4 regions of the Pseudocolwellia sp. G5-9 genome follow, and region 4 is predicted to be linked to each of the others. Evidence: predicted binding sites of a transcription regulator. Region 4 holds the regulator's gene; each other region holds the start of a gene.
The links. Region 4 encodes FNR, which switches genes on or off when oxygen is low (the NO sensors DNR and NnrR bind a similar motif). Its sites were predicted from a motif close to TTGATCTAGATCAA; they were not measured.
Positions count from the first base shown of each region.

Region 1: hemN (oxygen-independent coproporphyrinogen III oxidase) is a predicted target of FNR. The motif match lies at 1,044-1,057, and genes of this name have one in related genera.
Region 2: AC0L5Q_RS09930 (DUF4856 domain-containing protein) is a predicted target of FNR. The motif match lies at 609-622, and genes of this name have one in related genera.
Region 3: ccoN (cytochrome-c oxidase, cbb3-type subunit I) is a predicted target of FNR. The motif match lies at 972-985, and genes of this name have one in related genera.

Region 1 covers NZ_CM147893.1:2,889,765-2,891,974, reverse strand. Annotated here, with positions in the region: gene hemN (oxygen-independent coproporphyrinogen III oxidase) at 1-958, opposite strand, end outside; gene AC0L5Q_RS12490 (DUF2489 domain-containing protein) at 1,082-1,570, opposite strand; gene yihI (Der GTPase-activating protein YihI) at 1,579-2,166, opposite strand.
Region 2 covers NZ_CM147893.1:2,324,604-2,326,813, forward strand. Annotated here, with positions in the region: gene AC0L5Q_RS09925 (hypothetical protein) at 1-242, shown strand, start outside; gene AC0L5Q_RS09930 (DUF4856 domain-containing protein) at 786-2,210, shown strand, end outside.
Region 3 covers NZ_CM147893.1:901,663-903,872, forward strand. Annotated here, with positions in the region: gene AC0L5Q_RS03890 (FAD:protein FMN transferase) at 1-313, opposite strand, end outside; gene AC0L5Q_RS03895 (hypothetical protein) at 389-892, opposite strand; gene ccoN (cytochrome-c oxidase, cbb3-type subunit I) at 1,166-2,210, shown strand, end outside.
Region 4 covers NZ_CM147893.1:379,049-381,258, reverse strand. Annotated here, with positions in the region: gene ccoS (cbb3-type cytochrome oxidase assembly protein CcoS) at 1-143, shown strand, start outside; gene AC0L5Q_RS01595 (sulfite exporter TauE/SafE family protein) at 143-802, shown strand; gene fnr (fumarate/nitrate reduction transcriptional regulator Fnr) at 862-1,590, shown strand; gene uspE (universal stress protein UspE) at 2,157-2,210, shown strand, end outside.

The DNA.
Region 1 (2,210 bases), 2.3 Mb from region 4:
AGTCACAGCTTCCTTTCGTTGTGTAACCTTGGAAGTTTCTGTGAAGCTTGCCTTCTTTTTGTGCAATAGAAAGTTCGTCGTCTGGCTTGGCAAAGTGGTCCATACCGATAAATTCATAACCATAGGCACATAGCTTTTCGATGGCTAAACGCATAAGGGAAAATTTTTCAGTAACACTAGGTAACCATTCATCTCGTAATTTGCGTTGTGCGGCAAAGCGGCTAGGTATGTGCGCGTAACTGAACAGGGAAATACGATCTACGTCCATTTCTTTGGTTTTGTCGAGTGTGCGGGTAAAGGTTTCTATAGTTTGATGAGGTAAGCCATAAATAAGATCAATGTTAATTGATTTAAAACCTACGGCTTTTGCATGCGCAATAAACTGCTCGATAAACTCGGTAGACTGCACTCGGTTTATGGTTTGCTGTACTTTTTCATCTATGTCTTGTACGCCAATACTTAATCGATTAAAGCCTAAGCTGTATAAGTGCTCTGCTAGGTTTAGCTCTATTTCTCTAGGGTCAATTTCAATACTCATTTCTACTTTGTCAGCAAAATTGAATTTGTCTTTGAGTAAACTTACTAGGGTTGTCATTTGTTCATGAGTTAAGAAGCTAGGTGTACCACCGCCCCAATGCAGTTGTTTTACTGTGTAGTTTTCAAATAGTGGGGCGCGCGAGCTAATTTCTTTGGCAAGGTATTCTAAATAGGTGTCTGCTTTACTTCTGTGGCGAGTAATGACTTTGTTACAACCGCAGTAATAACAAAGGCTATGGCAAAACGGGATATGAATATATAGCGATAATTCTCTGTTAGGAGATTGTTCAATAGCTTGAATTAAGTCAGATTGAGTGAATTGGTCGTGAAACTCTAAAGCAGTAGGGTAAGAGGTATATCTTGGGCCCGCAGTATTGTATTTATTGAGTAATTTTTCATTAAAAAACTGACTTACCTGCATCACATCACACCTAAATTATTGAACCGTTAAAGTATTCTACGGTATTGATTAGGTGTGATTGTATCAATTGCTACATTAGTAATAGTTGATCTGACTCAAGCTTTGTTCTTTGTGTTCGTCATACTACACAGAAATAACACTAAGCCTTTCATTAGCGTACTGATGAAGTTCATTAACGTCTTGTTGAATTTTAGGTTTTAAATCGGCTTCAAGTTTCATACGTTCAAAATCAAGTTTCATACGTTCTTGTTTAGCCAGCTTTTTACGTTCTTCTAAAATAGGCATATGCTTAATAGCATTATATAGCTGATAAACAGAAGGAAATAGGCTTTCTAACTCGCTGCTTAATTTAAGCGAGTCTAATAGCACAGATAAACGCCAACAGCCTTCAGATAGGTCGCATTGCTCTTCTTTCATGGCTCTTACAATAATAACAACACTTTTGAGTATTTTAGTGTCGTGTTGTTTTAACGACGCTTGTTTTTCTTGTTCGGCAATGGCTTGATCTGCTGTTTGCTTTTTTAGGCGAGACATCAGCATGCCAGCATAGATTGCAAGCGGAACAATAATGAGTAAAGCTAAAACAATATAGAGCCAATAATCTTTAAGCATGGTTACTCCTATTCGTATTTAGACAAATCGCTTTTGTCTAAAGAATCCCATAAGTCGTCTTCGTCATCACTAGAGCGTTCTGCTTCGTCTTGCTCGTCTTCATCTTCATCATTCCAGCCAAGTAATTCACGTAACTCTTGATGACGATCCATTTTCGCATTGAAGTAGTTAATTTGCTCTTCGGTTAGCTCTTTATCTTCTTCTTGTAGCGCAAGAATAGTTTGTAATTGCGGATCATCTTCAATGGCATATAACTCGTCTTCTAATGCCGTTGTGGGTAAAGCTTCAGGCTCAACCATTCTAATTGCAGCAATAGGGGCTGATTTTTCTTTTTTAGGTTTATTAGCGATAACCTTTGGTGCATCTTTGGGTGTTAAATCAATTAATTTTTTGCTGCCTAAACGTGGATCTTTGGCCGCAGAGTTTGTTTGATTTTGATTCTTGTTTTCAAAAGCTTCTTTTTGGCGATTACCCGCTTCTTTACCTACTTTCTTTTTCGGTTTTTTAGCTGTTGGTACGATAAGCTTTTTATCGGCTTCTGAAAGAACTTCTCTTCTACCAACACCAGGTTTTCTTGATTTTTTAACGCGTGACATGTGAATACTTCATTTAAAGTCTAATGGTTCTATTTTACTCGATT
Region 2 (2,210 bases), 1.9 Mb from region 4:
CTCCTGTGGAAACTATTACTCGTATTATTTTTAATACAAAAATAATTGGCTTAAATGAATCTAGAATACAGTCGTTTTACGCTCAAATGCGTTTTTCAGGTAGAGCTAGGCCACCAAAAGAGCTTCCAACAACGGAGGCCTTACTACATTATATATCAACAACCCCAACTGCTATTACTTACGTTCCTCAAGGAACAAAACTACCTGAAAACGTTGAAATTATTTACACTATTGTTATTTAAGTAATAAAATAATCACACTGTTTTATTTGTCTCATTCACTATTTTACCCACATAATTTATACCCGTTACCAATCAAGATGTGTATTTCAGAGTGCTTGAGCGATATCAATTCAAGGCAGTGCTTTGTAATAATGGTCGTTCCCTTATAAAAACGCTAACGAAAAAGTGATTTTGCTCAAGCGCTTCTTCGATAGGTCTAAAAACAATTTATGCTTCGTTATTAACTTTAGTAAGGTTCTTACATGGATGTAGACCTTAGATTTCGTTTGGAACGTGAAACCTGTGCCTAAATTGTTTTTAATTCCCACTGAAACCTGCATATTGAATGGTACGGGTATATATCCTTTAAAAAAACTTAACCGAATTTTGTTCTTCATCAAAAAAAACAATCGTAATGATATTGGTTCTTATTTGTATTACATTTGTTTGTTGTATAGAATACCTGCAATTAAGCAATACAAAACTAATTGAAATCATGAACCTCATAAAATTTGAGGTTACTTCTTCAGTTGATGTAGTTATTAAAATTTATTTTGGTGAATTATGAATATTAAAAAAAGTGCACTTAGCTTAGCAATTATCTCTTCGTTATTATTAACCGCATGTGGCGGTTCAGGTAGTGATACATCAACGCCTAAAGTAGAAGAGAATACAGCTCCTACAAACATCACATTAAGCAATATGGCTGTTACTGAAAATAGCATGGCTGCGGTATTAGGTAACTTATCAGCAGTAGATGCTAACACTGGTGACACTTTCACCTTTTCAGTTTCAGATGAAAGATTTACTGTTTCAGGTAATGAATTAGCGCTTGCTGAAGGCGTAGTTCTCGATTTTGAAGTAGAACCAACAATTGAAATAGAAGTAACCGTAACTGATTCAGGTTCAAAAACATTCACGAAATCATTAACCATTGCAGTAACAGACGTATTAGACACTTATACATTTGATAGCAAGTTTATAACTGGCGAATCAAGTGTTTCATATAGCGGTCAAATAGCTCGTCATACCTTAATTGCCGAATTAAACCACTACATTGGTAATCAATTAAAAGCAGACTTAGACGACGGTACATTACTTACTAGAGAAGCAGTTAAAACTAAACTAAACAGTTTTTACCAAACATCCGCGGAACAATACGACAACTTCCCTATTACTTTTATGGCCGATACAAAACAAAAATTTCTTGCTGATATTTCAGGAAGCCTTAAAAATTTAAGTGGTAAAATTGCAGGTAATGACTCTGGTCAGCATAAAGATTGGAATACAAATTTTTCTGGTTGGGGCGCTACAGGGTCAACCACACCAGAAGGATTAATTGGTATTTTCTTTGATCAACTTGCAGATAATGCTGAACAACATATTAACGGTATTGTTCGTCAATCTGTTACTAATGAAGCCATAACAGATATTTATTTAAATACTAACGGAACAGATCTTAAGCAATTAATTCAAAAATTCTTATTAATGGCAGTAACTTACTCTCAAGGTACTGACGATTATTTAGATAACGCTGATGCCGGTAAAGGCTTAAATTCTGACTTTATGCAAGACGGCTCTAAAGCATATTCAGTTTTAGAACATCAGTTTGATGAAGGCTACGGATACTTTGGTGCTTCACGTGAATACTTAGCCTATAACGATAATGAATTATCGGGTAAAGCAGGCGAAGGTGATAGAGCTGATTGGAACAATAACCATGATACGAATGCTGATGGTGAATTTGATCTGACCTCTGAAGTTAACTTTGGTAATTCTGTAAACGCAGCAAAACGTGACCGCGGTACAGTCGGTAATACAATGCCAACTGATTACACTAAACAAGTGATGGAAGCCTTTATTGAAGGTCGTAAAATAATTAACGATAATGCTGGCGTTGCATTAACTACAGAGCAATTTACTGCTTTATTAGCACAACGCGACATTATTGTAGACGGTTGGGAACGAGCTATTGCATCAACAGTTGTT
Region 3 (2,210 bases), 520 kb from region 4:
TCAGTTCGTAACAAACATGAGCAAAGTTCAGCAATAAATATGTTTCTTGATCAATTGACACAGTTTGCCCTTTACTATTATTAATAAGGCTACAAACACTACGAGAGTCGTATCGGCTGTATTTGTCTTCAATTCTCCAAACTTCATCGGTGATCACTTTTGCTAATTTATTCACCAATTCATCTATTTTTTTAGATGTATGTAATGCACTAGGAATTTCCATTAATACTTCACAAGGACTTGCCATTGCAGAAAACAAAAGTCGATATTCGTTTTTATCTTTTTCAATAATAAATTTTCTAGAATTTTGCACGTTATGTTTACTCACATAAAAATAAAAACCACACGTTACGCGTTACAATAAAAATATCACCGTGTCAGTAAATCACTATTGTTCATTAAAAGCTTGCACACTATCAAATTCAACAGAAAAACGTTCAATAATATTTTTCCCTTGGGGGGTATCTAATATAACTTCAAATAATATTATCCAACGCATGTTCTCTTCACTGCAACTTCCCAGCATAGTATTCGCCACATAACGCATTTTTTGCCCTTGGTAATAAGGCTCATTTTCCGCTAACTTAAGTTCAAAAAATAAAGGGATTTTCCCCATAAACATATTTTTCCCTTCCATGTAAGCAGATACTTTTTGAATCGAGTATTTGCTTTCTGAAATCAAAACAATATCGAAAGGGTTTTCGGTAACTACAGGTTCAATATTAAATAAAACAGAAAAATTACCTGAAGGTGATTTGATCAAACAAGGTGTTTGAGTTGAAATACACTTAAGTTCTCTCATCTCTATTTTTGCTTTTTTATTTTGTTCACAACCAAAAAAACAAAATACGAGAAATACTAATACAAATGGAATTGTTTTAATTTTAATCAAAATTCTTACTACTTATTATCACTATAATTAATAATTTACGCTATTTTAGCCTTGTTTTTAATCGTCAATCGTTTTTTTTATGATTTAGAACAATATTTCAACCTTTGAGTAATGACATTAGTCGATTAAATGTCTATCATTTCGCCCAGTTTTCTATGGATTGTGTAAATTCTCATTTCTAGTCTATAAATACTAGTTAGAAGTACGTAATATTTTATTTATACATGATAAGAAACGTCAAAATAATTAATAATTTAAATGTGGAACCAAAACATGAGTCAAAGTAATACGTCGACAGTTGATTACAACATGAATGTTGTTCGTCAATTTACTGTTATGACTGTCATCTGGGGATTCGTAGGTACATTAATAGGTGTTCTTATCGCTGCGCAATTAATTTGGCCAGCTTTAAATTTTGAGACGCCTTGGCTTACATACTCCCGTTTACGCCCTCTTCATACCAATGCTGTAATTTTTGCATTTGGTACTAGCGCCTTATTTGCCACTTCGTATTACGTAGTGCAGAGAACCTGTAAAGTAGCCTTATTTGGTGGAAAACTTGTACCTTTTACTTTTTGGGGCTGGCAAGCAGTTATTATATTAGCCATTATTACTTTACCTATGGGTTACACCAGTAGTAAAGAATATGCCGAATTAGAATGGCCGATTGATATTTTAATTGCTGTTGTTTGGGTTTCGTATGCCACTGTATTTTTCGGTACGGTAGTTAAACGAACAACGTCTCATATTTATGTAGCTAACTGGTTTTTTGGTGGTTTCATATTAACAGTTGCTGTTTTACATATTGGTAACAGCATGGTTATTCCTGTATCCATGATGAAATCTTATTCCATATACTCTGGTGCTATCGATGCGATGATGCAATGGTGGTACGGACATAATGCCGTTGGATTCTTATTAACCGCTGGTTTCCTAGGTATGATGTACTACTTTGTTCCTAAACAAGCTGAGCGTCCTGTTTATTCTTACCGTTTATCTATCGTGCATTTTTGGGCTTTAGTTTCGTTATATATTTGGGCTGGTCCACATCATCTTCATTACACAGCTTTACCTGATTGGGCTCAATCAGTTGGTATGGTTATGTCTATCGTTTTATTCTTACCTTCATGGGGTGGAATGATAAACGGTATTATGACGTTATCAGGCGCGTGGCATAAACTTCGTCACGATCCTATTCTTCGTTTCTTAATTGTTTCATTATCTTTCTACGGTATGTCTACGTTTGAAGGTCCTATGATGGCAATTAAATCAGTTAACGCACTTTCTCATTACACCGACTGGACTATAGGCCACGTAC
Region 4 (2,210 bases):
TTGATGATCTTGAAAAACAAGGTTTAAGTATTTTGTTTGACGAAAATGACGATCAAGCAGCTGATAAAAATAAATCAACATCAGAATTAATATCAGAAAAGAATAAAAACACCAACGCATCAAATCAACCAAAAGATAGTTAATGAACATTGATTATTTTTCAGCCTTTATTATAGGCATTTTGGGATCTGGCCATTGCTTAGGAATGTGTGGTGGCATAACCTCAATGCTAACCTCTGCTCTACCTAAACATTCGTCGTACTCAAAAACACTTTTAGTTTTCAGTTATAATTTTGGTCGCATATTATCTTATACCCTAATTGGCGCAATAGTTGGTTTTACAGGTTCTGTCGCGGCTAAAAATCTTGGCGTACCTTTAGCTGGTTTACGCGTAATATCCGCTCTATTTCTTATATTTTTAGGACTTTATATTGGCCAATGGCTTATGTGGTTAAATAGAGTTGAACGCTTAGGTAAATTTATTTGGCAATATTTATCACCTTACTCCAAACGTTTAATACCTGTAGACTCACCACAAAAAGCCATAGGTTTAGGTGCGCTATGGGGCTGGTTGCCCTGTGGTTTAATTTATTCAATGCTAACATGGTCATTAGCTAGTGGCAGCGTAACTACGGGCGCATTAATTATGACTAGCTTTGGCTTAGGAACCCTACCAGCATTGCTTATTATGTCGTATAGCTTAATCAAAGCAAAAACGCTACTTAACCACCCCTTATTTAGAAAAACAATGGCAATAAGCCTTATCGGTTACGGTATTTATACCTTGTACTTGCTCGTTTAATCGATTGCATATAGATGAAGGTTAGAATATGATCCAAATCAATTAACCTTTGATTAAGTATGGACATTATGGAAAACAACAATTGCTCAGGAAAACAACACATCCATTGTCAAAACTGTAGTATTAGTGAATTATGCCTTCCATTTTCGTTAAACGAGCAAGAACTTAATACGCTTGATAATATTATTGACCGTAAAAAGCCTATCCATAAAGGTGAGCAAATTTTTCAAGACGGCGACGAAATGAAATCTCTTTATGCCATTCGTTCTGGTACATTTAAAACCTTTACCGTTAATGAGCAAGGAGAAGAACAAATTACAGGGTTTCATCTAGCAGGTGATTTATTAGGTTTTGACGCCATTGCCAATTCAGAACATCCTAGTTTTGCTAAAGCACTGGAAACATCAATGGTATGTGAAATTCCATACGACACGTTAGACTCTATTTCTAACACTATGCCAAAGCTTAAAAAACAAATATTAAAAATGATGAGCTCTGAAATTCGTTCAGATCATGAAATGCTTATGTTACTTAATCATAAAAATGCAGAGCAACGATTAGCAACTTTTATTAGTACGTTAAGTAAAAGATATCATGAACGAGGATTTTCTGCGTCTGAGTTTAGATTAACCATGACACGTGGCGATATAGGTAACTTTATTGGTTTAACGGTTGAAACGATTAGCCGCTTACTGAATAGGTTTCATAAAAATGGTTTAATCGATGTGAGTGGCAAACTGATTACCATTAAAAATATTGAAAAGCTTAACGAAGTTGCTTCACTGTAATTCGATATATACCCGTTACCAATCAAGAGGCTATTTCAGAGTGCTTGAGCGATATCAATTCAAGGCAACGCTTTGTGATAATGGTTACTCCCTTATGAAAAGCGTTGTTGATGAAGTGATTTTGCTCAAGCGCTTCTTCGATGGGTCTAAAACAATTTATGCTTCGTTATTAACTTTAGTCAGGTTCCTACACGGATGTAGGACATTAGGGTAACGCAGGAGCAGTTACCGAGAATAGCCATGACGTAAACTTAATGCCTTGCATACATGGATGTAGACCTTAGATTTTGTTTGGAACGTAAAATCTGTGCTTAAATTGTTTTTAGTTCCCACTGAAACCTGCATCTTGAATGATAACGGGTATAAACAACAGTAGTAAAAGGTACGTTATTATTACTGTTGTTAATCTCCGTAAAAGATCTATTTTAAATTTCATATTCCCCTCTTCATCAAGATATTATTAATTAAGAATATCTTGATGTAAAACAATTAAAAAACACTCGTTCATACACTATACTGATACTCATGGTATTATAAATACGAGCTAAATAATTGGGGACGATATTATGAAAAAGTATCAAAATATACTAACGGTTATTGATCCTACGACAGACGACCAA